Regions from separate parts of the Streptomyces rubrogriseus genome, predicted to be linked through region 2. Evidence: riboswitches for the same ligand, from Rfam matches in the RefSeq annotation. Region 2 holds a riboswitch; the other holds the start of a gene.

Region 1 (3,388 bases), 3.3 Mb from region 2:
GCCGTCCGCACCGGCCGCCTGGGACCCGGCACCCGGCTCCCCTCGTCCCGCGTCCTCGCCGCCGACCTCGGCATCGCCCGCAACACCGTCGCCGACGCCTACGCCGACCTCGTCGCCGAGGGCTGGCTCACCGCGCGCCAGGGCTCGGGCACCCACGTCGCCGACCGTGTCGCCGCCCCGCCGGCCGAAGCCTCGGCCCGGCGCCCCCGGGAGCCCGCCCGGCCCCTCCACGACCTGCGCCCCGGCAGCCCGGACCTCGCCAGCTTTCCGCGCGTCGAGTGGCTCAGAGCCGCCCGCCGCGCCGTCACGGCCGCTCCCAACGACGCCTTCGGCTACGGCGATCCCCGCGGCCACCCCGAGCTGCGCGGCGCGCTGTCCGCCTACCTCGCCCGCGCCCGGGGCGTGCGCGCCGCCCCCGAACACCTGCTGGTCTGCGGCGGCGTCGCGCACGCCCTGGTGGTGCTGGCCGCGGTGCTGCGGGCGCGAGGCGTGCGCACCGTGGCCGTCGAGTCGTACGGCCTCCACGTCCACCGCGACCTGCTCGAAGCCGCCGGTCTGCGAACCGTCCCGCTGCCCGTCGACGACCGGGGCGCCGACCCCGGGGCGCTCACGGACGCGGGCGCCGTGCTGCTCACCCCCGCCCACCAGTTCCCGACCGGCGTGCCGCTGCACCCCGACCGCCGGGCGGCCGTCGTGGACTGGGCGCGGCGCACCGGCGCCCTGATCCTGGAGGACGACTACGACGGCGAGTTCCGCTACGACCGCCAGCCCGTCGGCGCCCTCCAGGGACTCGCCCCCGACCACGTCGTCTACCTCGGCACCGCCAGCAAGTCCCTCGCCCCCGGCCTGCGACTGGCGTGGGCGGTGCTCCCGCCGGGGCTCGCCGACGAGGTCACGGCGACCCGCGGCGGCTCCGACACCTGCGGCGTGCTGGAACAGCTCACGCTGGCCGAGTTCCTCGCCTCCGGGGCCTACGACCGGCACGTCCGTGCCTCCCGCCTGCGCTACCGGCGCCGCCGGGACGCCCTGGTCGCGGCCCTCGCCGGCCGGGTCCCCGAGGTGCGGATCGCCGGGATCGCGGCCGGTCTGCACGCCGTACTCGGTCTGCCGCCCGGCACCGAGCAGCAGGTGCTCAGATCGGCGGCCTGGCAGGGCCTGGGCCTGCACGGCCTGTCCGTCTTCCGCCACCCGAAGGCCACGACCGACCCGCTGGACGCGGTGGTCGTCGGCTACGGCACCCCGCCCGACCACGCCTGGACCGGCGCCCTGGACGCGCTGTGCCGGGCGCTGCCCTAGCCAGGCCCCGGCGTCCGCCACCGGCGCCGGCCGGGCCCGCGACCGGGTTCGACCGGCGCCCTTCCGTATCACGGACACCCACGGCATGCCCCCGCCCCACCCGGTAGCCTGGCCCCGGGCCGTGACTGGCGCGCTGGGATGGGACGAACCATCGGGAAGCGGCCCCGGAAACACCGAGAGCCGTGCGCCTGGGCCATCCGTACCGCGAACGCTGCAACCGACGTCCGGAGGACCCCTTGCCCGCCGAAATCTCCCCCGAGTCCACCGCCTACCGAGCCGCGCTCGACGTCATCCGAGCCGTCGAACCCCGCGTCGCGGACGCCATCGGCCAGGAGGTCGCCGACCAGCGCGAGATGCTCAAGCTGATCGCCTCCGAGAACTACGCCTCCCCGGCCACGCTCCTGGCGATGGGCAACTGGTTCAGCGACAAGTACGCCGAGGGCACCATCGGCCGCCGCTTCTACGCCGGCTGCCGCAACGTCGACACCGTCGAGTCCCTCGCCGCCGAGCACGCGCGCGAACTGTTCGGCGCCCGCCACGCCTACGTCCAGCCGCACTCCGGCATCGACGCCAACCTGGTCGCCTTCTGGGCCGTCCTCGGCGCCCGCGTCGAGGTGCCGTTCCTGGAGAAGACCGGCGCCCGCCAGGTCAACGACCTGACCGACGCCGACTGGGCCGAGCTGCGGCAGGCCTTCGGCAACCAGCGGATGCTCGGCATGTCCCTGGACGCCGGCGGCCACCTCACCCACGGCTTCCGCCCCAACATCAGCGGCAAGATGTTCGACCAGCGCTCCTACGGCACCGACCCGGCCACCGGCCTCATCGACTACGAGGCCCTGCGCGCCTCCGCCCGCGAGTTCAAGCCACTGATCATCGTCGCGGGCTACTCCGCGTACCCCCGGCTGGTGAACTTCCGGATCATGCGCGAGATCGCCGACGAGGTCGGCGCGACCCTCATGGTCGACATGGCGCACTTCGCCGGACTCGTCGCGGGCAAGGTGCTCACCGGCGACTTCGACCCGGTCCCGCACGCCCAGATCGTGACGACCACCACCCACAAGTCGCTGCGCGGCCCGCGCGGCGGCATGGTCCTGTGCGACGACTCCCTCAAGGACCAGGTCGACCGCGGCTGCCCGATGGTGCTCGGCGGCCCGCTGCCGCACGTCATGGCCGCCAAGGCCGTCGCCCTCGCCGAGGCCCGGCAGCCCGCGTTCCAGGACTACGCCCAGCGCATCGTGGACAACGCCCGCGCGCTCGCCGAGGGCCTGACCAAGCGCGGCGCCACCCTGGTGACCGGGGGCACCGACAACCACCTCAACCTGATCGACGTGGCCTCCTCCTACGGCCTCACCGGCCGACAGGCCGAGGCCGCGCTGCTCGACTCCGGCATCGTCACCAACCGCAACGCCATCCCGGCCGACCCGAACGGCGCCTGGTACACCTCCGGCATCCGCATCGGCACCCCGGCGCTCACCACGCGCGGTCTCGGCACGGCGGAGATGGACGAGGTCGCGGGCCTCATCGACCGCGTCCTCACCGCCACCGAGCCCGGCACCACCAAGTCCGGCGCCCCGTCCAAGGCCTCCCACGTCCTCGACGCGAAGGTCGCCGACGAGATCTCGCACCGAGCCACCGACCTGGTGGCCGGCTTCCCGCTGTACCCGGAGATCGACCTCGGCTGACCTGCCGCCCGGAGCGCCGGCTACAGGTCGATCAGCTCCTGACGCGGCTCCCCGCGCGGCGGCCCGGTCCGGTACCGGTCCGCCGCGCGGCGGACCAGCAGCGTCCCCGCGACGCCCGCCCCGAGCCCGGCGGCGGCCCACCACACCCCGTCCGGCCCGCGGTCCTCTTCCTGGTCCCCGGACCCGTCCTTCGCGACGAAGCCCTCGTCGACCAGCCAGGCGTAGGTGTCCCGGTCCACCCGGTGCCAGCGGATGTCGTCGTCCGCCACGTCCGGCGCCGGATCGGTACGCACCCACGGCGTGCCGTCCCCGGCCAGGAACAGCTGGTCCTGCCGCAGCATCGCCACGTCCCCGCCCGGCGCCCGCTCCGTCTGCGGCCACCCCCCGACCCCGGTCAGCCCCCACAGCAC
Region 2 (3,388 bases):
AGTAGGCAAACCGCGTCGCTCTCGGGGCCGCCAGGCGGGCCGCTGGGCCGCGATCGACGTCGGCGGCTGGCCCGGCCCGGCCCGGGCCGGGCCGGGCCGAGGCCGTGGAGTTGGCCAAAGAGTCTGACCAGCAGCTTCACGCCTCGACGACGATGGTGCCTATGGTCGATTCCGCGCCGGGCCCTTCCGGACGGTCGACCTTCCACCACCCCAGCACGTCCTGGTACTCCGGCTGCGGGACCGCACGTCCTTCGGCAGTCATCAGGCGTCCTTGGTATGCCTGGGCGTAACGTGCTCGAACCGAGTAGACGCCGGGTTCGTCGGGGACAACGACGTCGCACGACACGTTCACCCACTGCGCCGGACCCGGGTTGTCCTCAGCCAAAGCCTCGACGCGCGTGCCGGGATTGACCACCTTCACGCCGCCCCCGCTGCGCTGCTTGCCGTTCCACACCGATGCCTGGGCCCGGTCCTGGCCCGCCAGGCCGACGATCACCTGGTTGACGGCGTTGCCGCACTGCGAGCAGTCGTGCAGCAGGTCGAAGGTGACCTCGTGCGAACCTCCTCCGCGAACGTGCACCACGTCGGCCCGACCATCGATCTTCACGTTGCGGATCTTGAACCGAAATCCGGTCCCGCCTCCGTACGGCTCGACCATCTCGGCGCCGGGAGCGGGAGCCGTAATCAGGTGGACATTGCTGTGACTCATCTTGTCGGTCATGCGCCAAGTAAACAGGGGGTGGCACCGGGGGAGGCAAGGGGTTCTGGATCATGCGCGGGACGAACTCGGGTTCGGCGTGGCCGCAGTTGGCGAACCCAGGACCGCGCCGACCAAGGACATCGGCATCGGCTGCCCTGTTCTCGTACAGCTACGGCCAGGTGGCGAGTAACGCTGGGTGATGTTCCAGGTGTCCCAGCTACATCCCTTCTGATCAACGGAAGAGTGCCACTAGAGTGGTGCGTGGGCCGTGACTGGCGCTGAGGTGGAGTACCACCGGGGAGCGGTCTGACGAATCGGTCGATGCCGTGCGCCTGGGCGAGTGGTCAGCGACGCCTGGAGGCGACCATGTCCCGGACACAGACAGCCCTGCTCATGGACGGTGTCGGCCTTGCCCGACGCATCGTCGAGGAGACGGCGGACAGGGCGGCGGCGCTTGCGCGACATGTCGGCGTGACGCCCTGTCTCGCAACGGTGCTGGTGGGCGAGGATCCGGCTTCGATGACGTACGTCCGGATGAAGCGGGCGCGTTGCGCTGAGGCGGGCATCGAGTCTCGGCTTGTCAGCCTGCCGGCCACCACTACGACGGCTGAGCTGGTGGAGACCCTCCAGTCCCTCTCGCAGGACGCCGGAGTGCACGGCATCTTGCTTCAGCACCCCGTGGGCCCTCACATCGATGAGCGGGCAGCGTTCGAGGCCATCGCGCCGGAGAAGGACGTCGACGGGGTCACGATGAGCTCCTTCGGGGCGATGAGCTTCGGGCTGCCTGGTTTCGCTTCGTGCACCCCGGGCGGGATCATGCGGCTCCTGGACGAGTACGAGGTCGAACTCGCAGGTCGGCACGCCGTTGTCGTGGGTCGAAGCGCGATCCTCGGCAAGCCCGTCGGGATGCTCTTGCTCGCCCGGGACGCCACGGTCACCTACTGCCACTCCCGTACGACCGATCTGGCCGCGACCGTGCGGGAAGCGGACGTTGTCGTGGCGGCCGTGGGACGGCCTCGACTGATTCGCGGCGAAGACGTCAAGCCGGGAGCCGTCGTGATCGACGCCGGATACAACCCCGGCAACGTCGGCGACGTCGACTTCGACACCGCCCGCACTCGGGCCCGCTTGATCACACCGGTTCCTGGTGGGGTCGGCCCCATGACCATCGCGGTCCTGTTGGCTCAGACGGTCGACGCGGCATCCATCCAGCTCGGGCCGGCCGGCCACTGAGTGAGGACAGCCGTGAGTTCGGCGGGACGACAAGCGGCCAACCTGCTGGCCCGGCCCAGCCGATCGTCCGCTCGACTTTCAACGGCGGGGCCGGTCCGTCGGTTCAGCAGCGGCTCTCTCGTCATTCGGGCTGTGCTCCGCCTTGAGGGCAGCAGCAGGCAGCAAGGATGTGAAGCGATCCGACTCGGGAGTCGAAGCATTTCTCCGCGAGCCAACCGGTAGCAGCATCGCTGGTCTGCTGAGGCAGGCTAACGCGGCTGCGTGTTCCGATGCTGGTCGCCTGCCTGCTCCAAGGCGGTCTCGTAGGCGTGCAGGGCGGTGATGACCGTGGCGCGTTCCGCGGGGTCGAGACCGCGCATGACGCGTTCCCAGGCAGAGGCGCTGCCGGAGAGCCATTCGCCGATCGGTGCGGCGTAGGCGGGGGCGATGGCGACGATGCGGCGGCGGCGGTCGGCGGGATCGGCAGTGCGTTGCAGGACGCCCGGCCGTGACAGCTCGCTGACCATGAGGCTGACGGTCGTCGGGGCCACCTCCAGCCGAGCGGCCAGCTCGTTGACGCTGGTGGGGCCGTCGTACTCCAGGTGGGCCAGCAGTGCGAGGTGCCGCGGTGCCAGGTCCAGAGCCTGGAGCGCGGGCGGTATGGGCAGGCGCTTGGCGCGGCCCACGAGCCGCGGCATGAGCAACAGCAGGGTGCGGACGGCCTCGTTGACGGCTGGGCCGTCCGATTCCGTGGACATCGGTTACCTCTTCCAGATACCTTTGAAGACAAAGGCTTTGAGTTCAAAGGGAACGAGGGTTCACTATGCCGCATCTGACGGTCCACCTTCCAGAGAACAGGCTGACCGGGAACGAGCCCGTGCTCGTCGCCGCACTGACCGACGCTGTTGTCGACGTCTATGGCGAATGGGCCCGCGACCTCGTCAGCATCCGCCTGGCCGGAGTCCCCGCAGGCCGTTTCGCCCAGGGCGGCAAGGCCGTGGATACGAAGGCCTCGGTGATCCTGGGAGTCCGCGCCGGAGTCTTCGACCGCCCCGATGCCGACCGGACGACCGCACGCCTCGGCACCGCGCTCACCGACGCGATCACGCAGGTCGTCGGTGACGACCTGCGCGCCGGCACGATGGTCGAGCTCGTCGCGTCACCGCCGGAACGTACCTTCGTCGGCGGCGTGCTCGCCGTGTGACCTTGCAGCCGGGCCACCTCGCAGCCCGGCTGTGCTCAGGATCGGCAGCGGTCGTTGGGGCGAAGAACGACACTCGCTTCGCGACCAGGGGCCGGCGGTGGGAGCCAGATCGCTGTCCGTCTGTCGAGTCGGCCCGTCAGATGACCTTCCGCTCCTCGGTGACCATCACGGCCACCGATTCCATGTCGATGAAGCGTGCTTCGTCGGGGTTGACCAGAGTCCGATAGTTCTCGGAGGCGAAGAAGGCGTCGTGATCCTCCCAGTCGTCGAAC

What was found. Region 2 has a riboswitch for ZMP and ZTP ahead of Sru02f_RS19335 (bifunctional 5,10-methylenetetrahydrofolate dehydrogenase/5,10-methenyltetrahydrofolate cyclohydrolase). Riboswitches for the same ligand answer to the same signal wherever they lie in the genome.
Region 1: linked by a shared signal. The riboswitch ahead of Sru02f_RS33600 (glycine hydroxymethyltransferase) and the one ahead of Sru02f_RS19335 (bifunctional 5,10-methylenetetrahydrofolate dehydrogenase/5,10-methenyltetrahydrofolate cyclohydrolase) in region 2 are both predicted to bind ZMP and ZTP.

Annotation. Positions count from the first base shown of each region.
Region 1 is NZ_CP116256.1:7,492,826-7,496,213, reverse strand. Features, by position in the region: gene pdxR (MocR-like pyridoxine biosynthesis transcription factor PdxR) at 1-1,296, shown strand, start outside; ZMP/ZTP riboswitch at 1,408-1,497, shown strand; gene Sru02f_RS33600 (glycine hydroxymethyltransferase) at 1,533-2,978, shown strand; gene Sru02f_RS33595 (hypothetical protein) at 2,999-3,388, opposite strand, start outside.
Region 2 is NZ_CP116256.1:4,228,157-4,231,544, forward strand. Features, by position in the region: gene Sru02f_RS19330 (hypothetical protein) at 137-721, opposite strand; ZMP/ZTP riboswitch at 959-1,045, shown strand; gene Sru02f_RS19335 (bifunctional 5,10-methylenetetrahydrofolate dehydrogenase/5,10-methenyltetrahydrofolate cyclohydrolase) at 1,067-1,933, shown strand; gene Sru02f_RS19340 (MarR family winged helix-turn-helix transcriptional regulator) at 2,182-2,670, opposite strand; gene Sru02f_RS19345 (tautomerase family protein) at 2,736-3,116, shown strand; gene Sru02f_RS19350 (EthD domain-containing protein) at 3,253-3,388, opposite strand, start outside.